DNA from 3 places in the Streptococcus canis genome. Region 2 is predicted to be linked to each of the others. Evidence: predicted binding sites of a transcription regulator. Region 2 holds the regulator's gene; each other region holds the start of a gene.
The links. The regulator CtsR, encoded in region 2, represses protease genes until heat stress. The targets are predictions, from matches to a motif close to TTGGTCAAAAAAGGTCAAANA.
Positions count from the first base shown of each region.

Region 1: EL097_RS00605 (ATP-dependent Clp protease proteolytic subunit) is a predicted target of CtsR. The motif match lies at 2,499-2,519, and genes of this name have one in related genera.
Region 3: EL097_RS06320 (ATP-dependent Clp protease ATP-binding subunit) is a predicted target of CtsR. The motif match lies at 2,642-2,662, and genes of this name have one in related genera.

Region 1 covers NZ_LR134293.1:123,348-127,785, forward strand. Annotated here, with positions in the region: gene tmk (dTMP kinase) at 1-42, opposite strand, end outside; gene EL097_RS00595 (YlbG family protein) at 788-1,075, opposite strand; gene EL097_RS00600 (YlbF family regulator) at 1,075-1,521, opposite strand; gene EL097_RS00605 (ATP-dependent Clp protease proteolytic subunit) at 1,810-2,400, opposite strand; gene upp (uracil phosphoribosyltransferase) at 2,621-3,250, opposite strand; gene EL097_RS00615 (putative polysaccharide biosynthesis protein) at 3,450-4,438, opposite strand, start outside.
Region 2 covers NZ_LR134293.1:719,891-724,328, reverse strand. Annotated here, with positions in the region: gene EL097_RS03795 (ATP-dependent Clp protease ATP-binding subunit) at 1-2,201, opposite strand, end outside; gene EL097_RS03790 (CtsR family transcriptional regulator) at 2,201-2,662, opposite strand; gene EL097_RS03785 (cold-shock protein) at 2,861-3,064, opposite strand; gene EL097_RS03780 (amidohydrolase family protein) at 3,401-4,357, shown strand.
Region 3 covers NZ_LR134293.1:1,230,326-1,234,763, forward strand. Annotated here, with positions in the region: gene EL097_RS06315 (NUDIX hydrolase) at 1-184, opposite strand, end outside; gene EL097_RS06320 (ATP-dependent Clp protease ATP-binding subunit) at 311-2,602, opposite strand; gene EL097_RS06325 (YkuJ family protein) at 2,903-3,133, shown strand; gene EL097_RS06330 (amino acid ABC transporter permease) at 3,260-3,946, shown strand; gene EL097_RS06335 (amino acid ABC transporter ATP-binding protein) at 3,946-4,438, shown strand, end outside.

The DNA of each region.
Region 1 (4,438 bases), 600 kb from region 2:
GCCATCTGGTCCTTCGACCGTGATAAGTTTTCCTGTAATCATCTGACTTCCTTCGTTTTATATTAGTTCTATTTTACCAAAAATTGCCCAAAAAAACACTGCCAATTCTCTTAGCAGTGCGCGATTTTTATGTCAACTCAGGCTTTGCGATTGTTTTTTCGACAGATGCCACAGTAACTCCTATCGCTGCCAGCCATTCGGCTAACCATTTAGGTGCGGTTGTTCCATCTAGTTGCATCTCAATCACTGTTTTCCATTAGAACAAGTAGCCACAACGATGCGGCGAACATCAAGGTTATCTTGTGATAAACAATCCGCAATTTTGGTCAGAACACCAACAACACAATCTGCCAAGAGCACCAGACAAATACTTTATAAGCCATAACCGAAAACCTCTAAAAAAGCTTTAAAGACATCACGGTCGGTGATAATACCAAAACCACTTGATTGTTTTGAATAACAGGTAGGACACCCACTTTGTAGGCCATCATTTCCTAAATGGTATCTTCCAAACTAGCATCAGATCCAACTGTCATAATCTAGCGAATCATGATGTCCTGAATGTTAGCTTTATTGAGTAAATAAATCATCTCATCGCTAGATAAGCTTGTTGCCTTTGACAGGCTTGCATCTGCTATAGTTTTCTCGGTCACAAGTCCAACTAAAATCAAAAAAAGCGGGCAAGTTCACACATTCATTGTGAGCTGCACCACTTCTTTTTTAAGGATAGTAAAAGACTGTTTTCCCAGCACTCCTTCTTACAAACGAATGAGTAGAGACTGAAGAATTAAGCCTGACTTAACCCTTCAGCTGGTGTACTATTTTCTTCGCGGTGAAGATTCCCAACAAACTGACGATCAATGTCATCAAAAGCTGATGGTTTAACCTCTTTCACAAATTTCAAACGACTGATTTCTTCAACTTTCGTTTCCAAATCATCCTTGTTAATATAAATCACTAAGTAACGAGAGCGTTTGGAATGGTAATACAAATCTCCAAATTTTAATAATTTTCTAGCATCTCGGTTATAATACAGGTAAACAACGAGTCCTATGCGTTCTTGTTTTTGAAACATTATAAGCCCTTTTCTTTGATATTTTGATATGGTCCTGATGAGTGTCTCGGTCTTTTAGATGCTAAGGGAAGTCCCGTATCCACAAAAATACTCTCAGACACTGCGCCAGCAATTTCTTCAGAAATGTTAGCCAAAATCACTTGAAAATCAACCTGTGCCAAGCGCATAGCAACTACCAGAGGATGACAATCAAGAGACCGTTTTTGCGCTAGCATCTCTCGGCGTAACTGCCTCACCTCTGGCCTATAAGCCTGTAAGGTCTCGCTGGCTGCATAGCTTTGTTTGATGTTCTGAAACTTTCTCATCTCAACTTGCAAACTCATATCTGCTTCAACAGCTGCTTTAGCCTCAGCATAAGCCTTGTATTGAGGCATTTCTTTAAGATCTGCCACTAGCTGATCAACAGCTTCTTCAATGGCGATAAATTCTTCACTAATGACTAACATAATTTGATTATACCACACTTTAAGCAAAAGGTAAGGAAGGAGAAAGAGACCTGTTTCAAAAAAATAGACAAATGTAGGCACACAGTGATTGATGTTTCCATCAGATTAACAACGAAAAGAACAACTCTACTAACAGGCAACATAAAATGGTCAGCAACAGCTTTCAAGATGACTTTCAAAATCAATAACATCACTGTTGAGAAAACATCTGCTCAAGAAAAGCAAAATGACCAGTCTCTCCTAGTCATTAGAGGAAACTGGTCACGTCAGGTTTTTTAAGTCAAGCCTTTATTTTAATTCGTTGTTTTCCATAATCTCGTCAATAAAACCATAAGCTAAGGTTTCTTCGGCACTCATCCAATAGTCACGTTCAGCATCTTTGTGAACTTGTTTAATGGTTTTTCCAGCATTTTGTGCCAAGATTTTTTCTAAACGGTGACGTGTTTTCAAGAGGTGCTCTGCCGCAATAGCCATATCCGTTTGTTGTGTGCCACCACCTGTACCACCCATTGGTTGGTGAATCATGTATTCTGCATTTGGTAACATAAAGCGCTTGCCTTTAGTTCCTGATGAAGCAATGACAGTCCCCATAGAAGCCGCCATCCCCATCACAATAGTCTGAACATCAGCCTTGATAAAGTTCATAGTGTCTACAATAGCCAAACCCGCTGAGACAGAGCCACCAGGTGTATTGACATATAAATAAATATCTTTCGTATTGTCTTGAGCATCAAGGAATAAAAGCTGCGCAATGACAGAATTTGCCATATTATCTTCAACAGGACCTGTCAACATGATGATACGGTCTTTTAACAAGCGTGAATAAATGTCGTAAGAACGTTCGCCACGACTGGTTTGTTCAATAACAACAGGAATCATAAAAAATCTCCAATCTACAAAGGATTGACAGTGGTAATTTGTAGGCACTAGCCACCACTCGTCTCCTCTTTTATAATGATTGACCTTATTATAATCTTTTGGTCAAAAAAGGTCAAATAATAAACTTACTTTTAAAAAAGAGGGAGGAACCATCTCTGATTTCTAGGAAATCAAATTAGGGTTCCACCCCAGATGCTTAATTTTAAGGACGATAAGTCTTTTATTTTGTACCGAAAAGACGATCCCCAGCGTCTCCCAAACCTGGGACAATGTAACCATGCTCGTTGAGACATTCATCAAGGGCAGCAGTGAAAATATCAACATCTGGATGAGCCTCTTGCAGTTTTTTAACCCCTTCTGGGGCTGCTACTAAGCAGACAAACTTGATGTTGGTTGCACCGCGTTTTTTCAACGAATCAACGGCTAAAATAGCTGACCCCCCTGTAGCCAACATTGGATCCACAAGGAAAATTTGACGGTGATCAATATCTTCTGGCAATTTGACCAAGTATTCAACAGGTTCTAAAGTTTCTTCGTCACGATACATACCAATGTGACCAACTTTTGCTGCTGGAACAAGGCTCAAGAAACCATCAACCATCCCAATGCCTGCACGGAGAATCGGAACGATAGCAAGTTTTTTACCAGCTAATTGTTTTTGCACCGTTTTAGCAACTGGTGTTTGAATGTCGACATCTTCTAATGGAAGGTCACGAGACACTTCATATCCCATAAGCATCGCAATTTCATTAACCAATTCACGGAAATCTTTCGTCGATGTGGTTTGACGACGTAAGATTGAGAGTTTGTGCTGAATGAGCGGATGCGAAATAACTTGACATTTTCCCATGTTGATATACTTCCTTCTATCTTTTTTACACTTTTACCATTATACCAAAAATCTGGTCACTTTGTGTGAGAAATCATGATTTTTAGCGATTAACTTTCCCTCCCTCCTTTCTGTCCCTGATTTCCTTGTAAAAAGATGGCAAAAAAAGAAACCATTTCGCAATTTATTCCATCGTGAAATCGTTTCTCTTGTGACCTATTTAGCGCCAGCCTAATTTCTGACGAAGACGACTAGCCTTGCTACCAATTAACTTGTCAAGTTGATGAGTTAGCAAGGTAAGTGCCGCGTAAACCACCAGTCCCAAGCCACCAATAATGAGAAGGTAAAGAAGGCTAGTCAAGCGACCTGTCGGTTGAAAGGCATAGCCCAAGAGCCAATTAGCCATGAAAACCATAAACCCCATAATAATCGTTTCGATGAGAGTTAATAACAGTCGTTTTTTCAATAAACTCCGATTAAAACGCGTTACCTGATGCAAGCGACGATACATTAAATAAATCGGCACTAGCAGAGCAATCGTTGTTGCCAATAATGGTCCATAAGCGTGCAAGAAGTAAATTAAGGGCACTTGTAAAACAAGCTTGATAAGAACTCCGTAGGCAAAATAGTAAATAGCTTTGCGATTCTCAAAAAGAGCCTGAAGCATTGGTGAAAAGAGGGTATAGAGAGCTAACAACAAGGTTTGGAAAAGAACCGCCACAAAAAGGTGAATGGCACGATCTTCACTAGCCCCATAAAAAACAGAATAAAGTGGTCTAGCTAAAATGATAGCTCCTGTCAAGGCTGGCAGTAAAAACATGAGCAACATTTCAATGTTGTTAATGATTAGGCGAGCGGCTGCTGTCATGTCTTTTTTGACATAATTTTCGGTCAACAGGGCAATACCAACCCCACCAATAGAGGCTGCCACCGCAATTAAGACCATGGTAATTTTTGCAGGATTGGCATTAAAATAACCAAATAAAACCAATAATTGAGAACGACTGTAAGTGGTAAACAGGCTCATGGTATTAACAAAAGACCACTGGTCAATTAATTGAAAGGCTTGAATAGCACTACCTGTCACGATAAAAGGGATGGACTCTTTTAAGGTCTCAATCAGCAACCCTTTGATGTCAATGGCTATCGTATGTTTTGGTTTACTGAAAATAGCTGCTAAAAGACCTTGCTTCCAAAGGTAATACCCTA
Region 2 (4,438 bases):
ATAATCTTAACCACTTCCCTCATATTCTCTTGGGTAAGGCTATGGAAGACAACCTTTTCATCAATTCGGTTGATAAATTCTGGTCGATAAGCTTTTTTCAATTCTTCCAAAATCCGTTTTTCCATGGCTTGGTGGTCATGGCTGACCCCTTTTACCCCAAAGCCAACTGTTTTATCATCCCGCAGAGCTGTTGCCCCTAGATTACTAGTCATGATAATAATGGTGTTTGAGAAGTCCACCTTACGCCCACGGCTATCTGTCAACATACCGTCATCAAGCACTTGTAAGAGCACGTTGAAAATGTCAGGGTGGGCTTTTTCCACCTCGTCAAAGAGGAGGACAGAATAAGGCTTATTTCTGACCTTCTCTGTTAATTCACCGCCTTCATCGTAACCAACATAGCCTGGAGGCGCTCCATTAAGGCGAGATGCCGCAAATTTTTCCATATACTCTGACATGTCAAAGCGGATAAGGGCTGACGCGTCATCAAAGAGGACTTCTGCCAAAGCTTTAGCCAATTCAGTCTTCCCAACACCAGTAGGTCCAAGGAACATGAAAGAACCAATTGGACGTTTACCAGTGCGAATACCCGATTGATTACGACGGATTGCTCTAGAAATGGCTGAAACAGCGTCTTCTTGTCCAATCACGCGCTTGTGCAACTCTTTTTCAAGATTGAGGTATTTTTTGCTATCAGCCTGACTGAGTTTTTCCAATGGAATCCCTGATAATTTGCTCAGGGTTGCCATAATATCGTCTTCTGTTACTGGCCTTGGCCTTCTCGTCTGCCCCTTAGCTTCTTTGGCCAAAAGACGTGAAACCTTTTTTATATCACCGTCAAGAAGTGCCTGATCTATTGGTGTGATGATTTCCGAACTTGATTTTTTAACCATGCTTTGGACTGTAGCGCTAGCTTCGTCCAACAAATCGATGGCTGAATCTGGAAGATTTTTACTAGTTAGGTAGCGATGCGCCATTTTAACAGCTGTATGCACTGCCTGATCAGAAATTGACACATTATGGTAGGTTTCATAGGAAGTCTTCAAACCTAGTAAAATCTGATAGGCGTCTTCTAGGTTAGGCTCTTCAATTAAAATTTTGGCAAAGCGGCGAGAAAGAGCGGCGTCCTTTTCAATATGTTTTTGGTACTCTTCCTGCGTTGTTGCTCCGACCATGTGAAGGGTGCCACGAGATAGGGCTGGTTTCAAAATATTAGCAGCATCAAGTGTGCTATCAATACCGCTTCCTGACCCCATAATGGTATGCAATTCATCCACAAAGAGGATAATCTTGCCATCTGCTTCAATGTCATCAATAATCTGGTTCATGCGTTCTTCAAAATCACCACGAAAACGTGTCCCCGCAACGACGCTCATCATGTCCAATTCGAGGACGCGCATGTCTTGCAGTTCATAAGGAATGGCTCCATTCACAATACGTTGGGCAAGACCATAGGCAAGGGCAGTTTTACCAACCCCTGCATCTCCAACAAGAACAGGATTGTTTTTGGTTTTACGACTGAGCACTTGAATCATGCGAGATACTTCGGCATCACGACCAATGACAGGCTCTAGCAGACCTTGTTTTGCCATCTCGGTCAAATCTCTGGTGAAGTCAGCCAAATCACCCGTCGTGCTTGGTGGTTTCATCATATCTGAGAAGGTTCCTTGAACCTTCGTTTTCTTTGGTTTGCGTAACTCATGGATAGTCTTAATGGTTTCTTTGCTATAACCTGCGTGAATCTCAATGGCCTTTCGCAAATCAGCTAAGCGAGGTTCCCCATTTCCTTTATCTTTGATGCGATACCCAGCCATTTCCAAGAGACGACTTGCCATAATATCAGGATTGAGTAGCATGGCAAAGAGCACATGTTCAGAGCCGACTTCTGGGTCTTTAGTGATTTGACTAATAGCCTGCGCAAACTGTAACACATTCGTCAAGGTCTTGGATTGAGGCTTGAAATCCACGTGTGACACCTGACCTTTAGGATTTTTTCCTATAGCTAAAATAGCGGCAGCTTCGTATTCTTCCACTGCAACTTTAGCATCAAATTCACTTAGCACTAGACCTGCTAAGGACTGGTCAACTCTAGCCATGGCTAACAAGATATGCCAAGTTTCTAGGTAGTGGCTGTCAAAGCGGGCTGCTTGAAACTGTGCCTGCCTAAAGATTTCTTGCATCTTCAATGAATACATGATCATTAATTGCTTCCCTTTCTATCGATTCGCTGCAATAAACGGTAGAGCATCCGCGCACGAATAGTTGGTCCATCCGGCCCTAAGACTTCATCAGATGCCATGGCCAAAACAATGTTTCCTTCACGTTCTGTGACTAAATGTTCATCAAAGAGGAGTTGCATCGAATCAGTAAAGACCTGTTCGCTCAGGCGTTCATCAATAGAGGCCATTAAATTGCCAATCAGATGATGTTTGTCTGAAAAATGAACCTTGGCAATACGAATATAACCACCACCGCCACGCTTGCTTTCAACCTCGTAACCCCGACTTTCTGTAAAACGGGTTTTAATCACATAGTTAATCTGGCTTGGAACAACCTGAAAGGAATCTGCTAGCATAGAACGCTTAATCTCTGCAATTCCCGATTGGGCTAATAATTCTTTGATATATTCTTCAATACTATCTGAAGTATTTTTTGTCGGCATGCTATCACTCCTTTGCTTATGAACCGTTTACACTAGATAAAGGCACCAGATCGGTCTGTTTTGACTAAAACTGACTATTATTATAACAAATAGAAGACCTTAAAAGCAACTCTTTGTCATTGGAGACAATCATCAACTGAAAACAAAAAAAGCAGCCGTTGTTCCCAACACCTGCTTTTCTCTTATCATTTAACCTGATTAAGCTAATTTAGTGATATTGACTGCCTGAGGGCCACGTTGACCTTCTTCGACATCAAATTCCACTTTTTGTCCTTCTTCTAATGTTTTAAAACCATTAGTTTGGATTGCTGAAAAATGTGCGAAGACATCTTGACCGTTCTCAGTTGAAATAAAACCGAAACCTTTTTCAGCGTTAAACCACTTAACTGTACCTTGTGTCATATGCATCCACTTCCTTTCTATAAAGCATTTGTAAAAATAGAGAGAAATAAAGATGTTGAAACACAAATACTAACTCAAAAACTAATTTACTTGCCAAGTGTAACACGTTTTACCCCCCCTGTCAATCTAAACCCTTAAAAAAAATGATTATTTTTTTATTTTTCTAAATTTTTTAAAATTATCCTCCATAGACAGTACAACACCCTTTTCTGAGCCTAAATCTGAGAACTTTTTTATCTCAAGTTAGTGATTTTTTTGTTACAATAACAGATAAGGCATTGTTTCTGACAAGCAAAAAATTTCTTCTGGAATTGATGATAGAAAGAAGGTCAACTGATGACACAAACAGCTATTGACACACATGCTCACCTCTGGTCAGATGAGTACCTCGATTTACTAGAACGTTTGGGTGGCACTGGCATTGCAATCGCAAAGGGTCTAAATGCTAGTGGCGACCCTCAGGACCTGACTAAACGTCTTGACATGATGGACAAGGCTGGCGTCTCCTACCAAGTACTGTCGGCAACACCACAGGTTCCTCAGTTTGGTAAGCCACAAGAGGCTCTCAAGGCTGCTCAGACCATTAATCAATTTTACAAGACCATTATTGACCAATACCCAGACCGTTTTCGGGCCTATGGGGTTGTTCCTTTGCCAAATGTTGAAGAAGCTATCCAAGAAGGCAAGCGCGTTATTGAAGAATTAGGTTTTTTGGGAATCGCAGTCAATACTGTCCTTGAGACCAGTCAATCAATCGCCGATGACGCTTTTTTACCTTTCTTTGAAGCGATGGATGCTCTGGGAGCTGTTATCTACATTCATCCGACAGGCTGTGGTGCCATGAGCCCCATGGTCAATGATTACGACCAAGAATGGGTGGTCGGTGCTCCTATTGAGGATATGTTAGCTACCTTGCAGCTTTTGAAACGAGAGTTGCCACAAAAGTTCCCACATCTTCGTTTCCACATTGCGCATTTGGGTGGTGGTATTTCCTTTCAAATGCAGCGCATCATTGACAACTATGAGGATTGGCACAGCTTTTCACACCACCCCCTAGATACCTTGCAGAAGTACTTTTGGTTTGACACAGCCAATTTTCTTGAAGCTTCGTTGCTCCATAGTAATGAGGTACTAGGTCATCAACGTTTACTAGCTGGCAGCGATTTCCCCTACTTCCAAAACCAAAAATACACCAGAGCCTTTTCTTATATTCGAAAGGCAGCCTTGTCAGAGGAAGAACAAAAGGCAATTTTAGAAACCAATGCTAAAGCCCTGTACGGTGAGCGTTGGTAAAAACAAACACTAACACAAATCAGAATGAGGTAATAGCTCCAGCGGCAGTTATCTCATTCTTTTTTGAGCGCTTGACTTGAA
Region 3 (4,438 bases), 510 kb from region 2:
GGGCTAAAGCTTGGCTGTGATCTTCGCCAGCTTCAATTTCACCACCAGGTAAAAACCAAGCACCATTAGGGGCTTGTACAAGAATGATTTTTGTGTTGTCGTGATTAGGGATGATGGCATAGACACCATAGCGTGCCACGTAGGTTTCATGCTCATTGTGATTACCGAATGTTGGAATTGTCATCGTATCTCTCCTTTTTCTTATTATACTAAATTTTGAGTGATTATTCTTATAAAAATTGCTTCTTCTGTTAAAAAACTGACAAAGGGACAAAAAAGAGAGTTCCCTGATAGAAACTCTCTTTTAAGTTTAATGATTGTTGCCCTGTTCTTGGGTAGTAGGAACGGTTTCCCCTTTTTTAGCGGCTTTAATCATAATGTTCCCATTGCTTGTCATAACGGCACGCAAGTCTTTTTCAGTTGGATGTTCTAAATAGTAGTCTGTAATAGCATCTTCAATGTAATCTTGAATGGTGCGACGAAGAGGTCGAGCGCCCATTTTAGGATCATAGCCTAGGTCAACTAATTTTTCTTTGACCTTTTGTGTCACATCTAGGTCGATATTATTGTAAGCTAAGCGTTGATTAACATCAGCTAACATTAAATCAACGATGTGTAGGAGGTTATCCTTGCTCAAGGCCTTAAATTCGATAATACCATCAAAACGGTTCATGAATTCTGGGCTGAAGAAGTTGCTTAATTCACCTAGAACAGAATTTGTTCGTCCTTCTCTAGCCGCACCAAATCCGACAGAAGCTTCACTCTTGCCTGTTCCAGCATTGGAAGTCATGATAATAATGGTGTCCTTGAAGCTGACTGTTCGTCCTTGACCATCTGTTAAACGGCCATCATCAAGAACTTGCAAGAACATGTGCATGACGTCAGGATGGGCTTTTTCCACCTCATCTAAGAGAATAAGGGAATACGGATTGCGACGAACTTGTTCGGTTAACTGTCCGGCTTCTTCATAACCGACATAACCTGGAGGTGCTCCGACTAATTTGGCGACAGCGTGTTTTTCCATGTATTCGGACATGTCAAAGCGAATCATGTTGTCTGCCGAGCCAAAGAGTTCAATAGCCAGCTGTTTAGACAATTCCGTTTTACCGACCCCAGTCGGTCCAACAAAAAGGAAGGAACCGATTGGACGATTTGGCGTACCAAGTCCCACGCGGTTACGACGAATAGCCTTAGCAATTTTATCAACAGCATCGTCTTGTCCAATCACGTGTGCTTTTAGATCGTTGGCTAAATTTACAAGTTGAGACTGTTCTTTTTCTTTCAAGTCTCCAACTGGAATATTAGTTTTTTGCTCTACAATAGCTTCAATGTTTTTTTCAGTAATGATTGGAATATCTTGCTCATTGACTTTTTGAGCCTGCATTTCTTTGTATTTTGCAATTTGATCGCGGAAATAAGCGGCGCGTTCATAGTCTTCGTCTCGAGTAGCTTGGGCTTTGAGATTTTCTGCTTCAATAAGGCGTTTGTCAATCTCTTTCGGATCAACAAAGTTGAGGGTTAAATTCATTTTGGAACCAGCTTCGTCCAAGAGGTCAATAGCCTTATCTGGAAGAAAACGGTCTTGAATATAGCGGTTGGATAAATGAGCGGCAGCTTCAATAGCAGCTGGGCTATATTTGACATGATGGTAGTCTTCGTATTTGGGTTGGATACCTTTTAAAATCGTAATGGTTTCTTCTACAGAAGGTTCGTCAACTTTCACCGGCTGCATGCGTCGTTCTAAGGCGGCATCTTTTTCAATAATACGGTATTCATTTAAGGTGGTAGCACCGACGAGCTGTAATTCACCACGGGCTAAGGCTGGTTTTAAAATATTACCAGCATCCATATTGCCATCGCCAGCAGAACCGGCACCGACAATCTCATGAATTTCATCAATGAAGAGAATGACATCCTTGCGATTGCGAATTTCTTCCATTAATTTCTGCATGCGCTCTTCAAATTGACCACGGATACCTGTTCCCTGAACAAGACTAACCACATCAAGACGGATAACTTGTTTGCCCTGCAATTTATGAGGAACAGTACCATCAACAATTTTTTGAGCCAAACCTTCTACAACAGCAGTTTTACCAACTCCTGGCTCACCAATAAGCACAGGATTATTTTTGGTTCGGCGATTGAGGATTTCAATCACACGGGTGATTTCCTCATCACGGCCGATAACAGGGTCAATATCGCCATGCCTTGCAATATCGGTCACGTTAATGCCAAATTCTTCTAGTAGGCCTTTTGCTTGCTGATTTGGGGCTTGCGGCTGTGGTTGCCCTTGCCCATTATAATTGCCACCGTGACGTCCTCCTCCGTTGCCATTTTGGCCCGCTTGTGTAGGCGGTGTATTAGGAAGATTACCGAAGGCTCTAAAATTATTGAGGTCGCCGAAAAAGTCATCAAAGAAAGGATGTGAAGACCGATCTTGGGCTTTTTGTCCTCTGTTTAGGCCACCTAAAATAGGATTGGTTGGGTCTGTTTTCATGATTTGGTAACAGTTTTGACAAAGGTCAACCTGTCTTTGTTTTCCATTAACATTTGTGTAAAGATGAATGGTTGATTCGTTTAAATTACAATTTTGACAAAGCATAATATACCTCCGAGGGTTTATCTAAAAAGTCAAAGTCATTTAGTCAAAAATGGTCAAACTTTATACTCATATTATAGCACCACGGCTTGGGAAATCAAGTAAAAAGCTTATCATTTTAGCACTTTACTATGGAGAGTGATAAATTGGAGAATGCTCTGCCATTCTGCCAATAAGGTTAAGTGTCAGTGGTCACAAAAGGCGAAAAAACCGCAAAATGTTAAGAAAAATGCCACTTTTCTTGTTAGTTTCCCCTGATTTGTGTTAAAATAATAGGGATAAAAAACGAATAGGAGAAACGAAATGGAATCACATTTGGTGAGAATCATCAATCGTTTGGAATTGATGGTAACAGATGGCGGTAATCTCAAGCGAAATTTTGAACGTGATGGTGTTGTTGTTGCAGAAGTTGCCTTTTCAAATGACCCTGAAAATGGACCAGTTTTCACATTGCGTGATGTTGAAGCACGTGAGTCATATTCCTTTGATAGTATTGACTTGATTGCAATGGAAATCTACGATTTATTATATTAAGCATGACATAGTAAAGAGACTTGCCTGAGGCAGGTTTTTTTATTGTCAAAAAGTGTTGTATTAATATTCATCGAATGGTATAATTATCTTTATTATAATCAACCTAGGATTTATGAGGAGATATAGATGGATTTGTCATTCTTGCCCAAATACTGGGCCTACTTTAACTACGGTGTACTTGTCACCGTTATGATTTCTGTCAGCATTGTCTTTTTTGGCACCCTTATTGGTGTTTTGGTCACCTTGATTAAACGTAGTCAAGTGAAGCCGTTGACCTGGATCGCTAATCTTTACGTTTGGGTCTTTCGGGGAACACCTATGGTGGTTCAAATCATGATTGCCTTTGCTTGGATGCATTTTAACGATATGCCCACTATTAGTTTTGGGGTTTTGGACTTGGATTTTTCAAGACTCCTTCCTGGTATTATTATCATTTCATTGAATAGTGGCGCTTATATTTCAGAAATTGTTAGAGCAGGTATTGAGGCTGTGCCAAAAGGGCAATTAGAAGCGGCTTATTCACTAGGGATTCGTCCTCGAAATGCCATGCGTTATGTGATTTTGCCTCAGGCCTTTAAAAATATTTTGCCAGCCTTAGGAAATGAATTTATTACTATTATTAAGGATAGTGCTCTTTTACAAACCATTGGGGTGATGGAACTTTGGAATGGTGCCCAATCGGTGGTAACGGCTACTTATTCTCCCATTTCCCCCTTACTGGTGGCTGCTTTTTACTACTTAATGGTCACAACAGTGATGTCACAGTTATTGTCAGTATTAGAACGTCGCATGGCGCAAGGAGGTAATCATTAATGACTGAGGCTATTATTTCAATTAAAGACTTGCACAAGTATTATGATCACAATGAAGTGCTTAAAGGAATTGATTTAGACATCATGCCAGGAGAGGTTGTGGTGATTATCGGACCTTCTGGTTCTGGGAAATCAACCTTGCTTCGAACCATGAATCTTTTGGAAGTACCGACCAAGGGACAGATTAGTTTTGAAGGGGTTGATATTACCGATAAGAAGAATGATATTTTTAGCATGCGCGAAAAAATGGGAATGGTTTTCCAGCAGTTTAACCTCTTTTCCAATATGACTGTTTTAGAAAATATCACCTTATCGCCAATCAAAACCAAGGGAATGGCTAAAGCAGAGGCTGACAAAACAGCCTTGAACTTGTTGGACAAAGTTGGATTATCAGAAAAAGCCAAGGCTTATCCTGCTAGCCTTTCTGGTGGGCAGCAGCAGCGGATTGCCATTGCGCGTGGACTAGCTATGGATCCAGATGTTTTACTCTTTG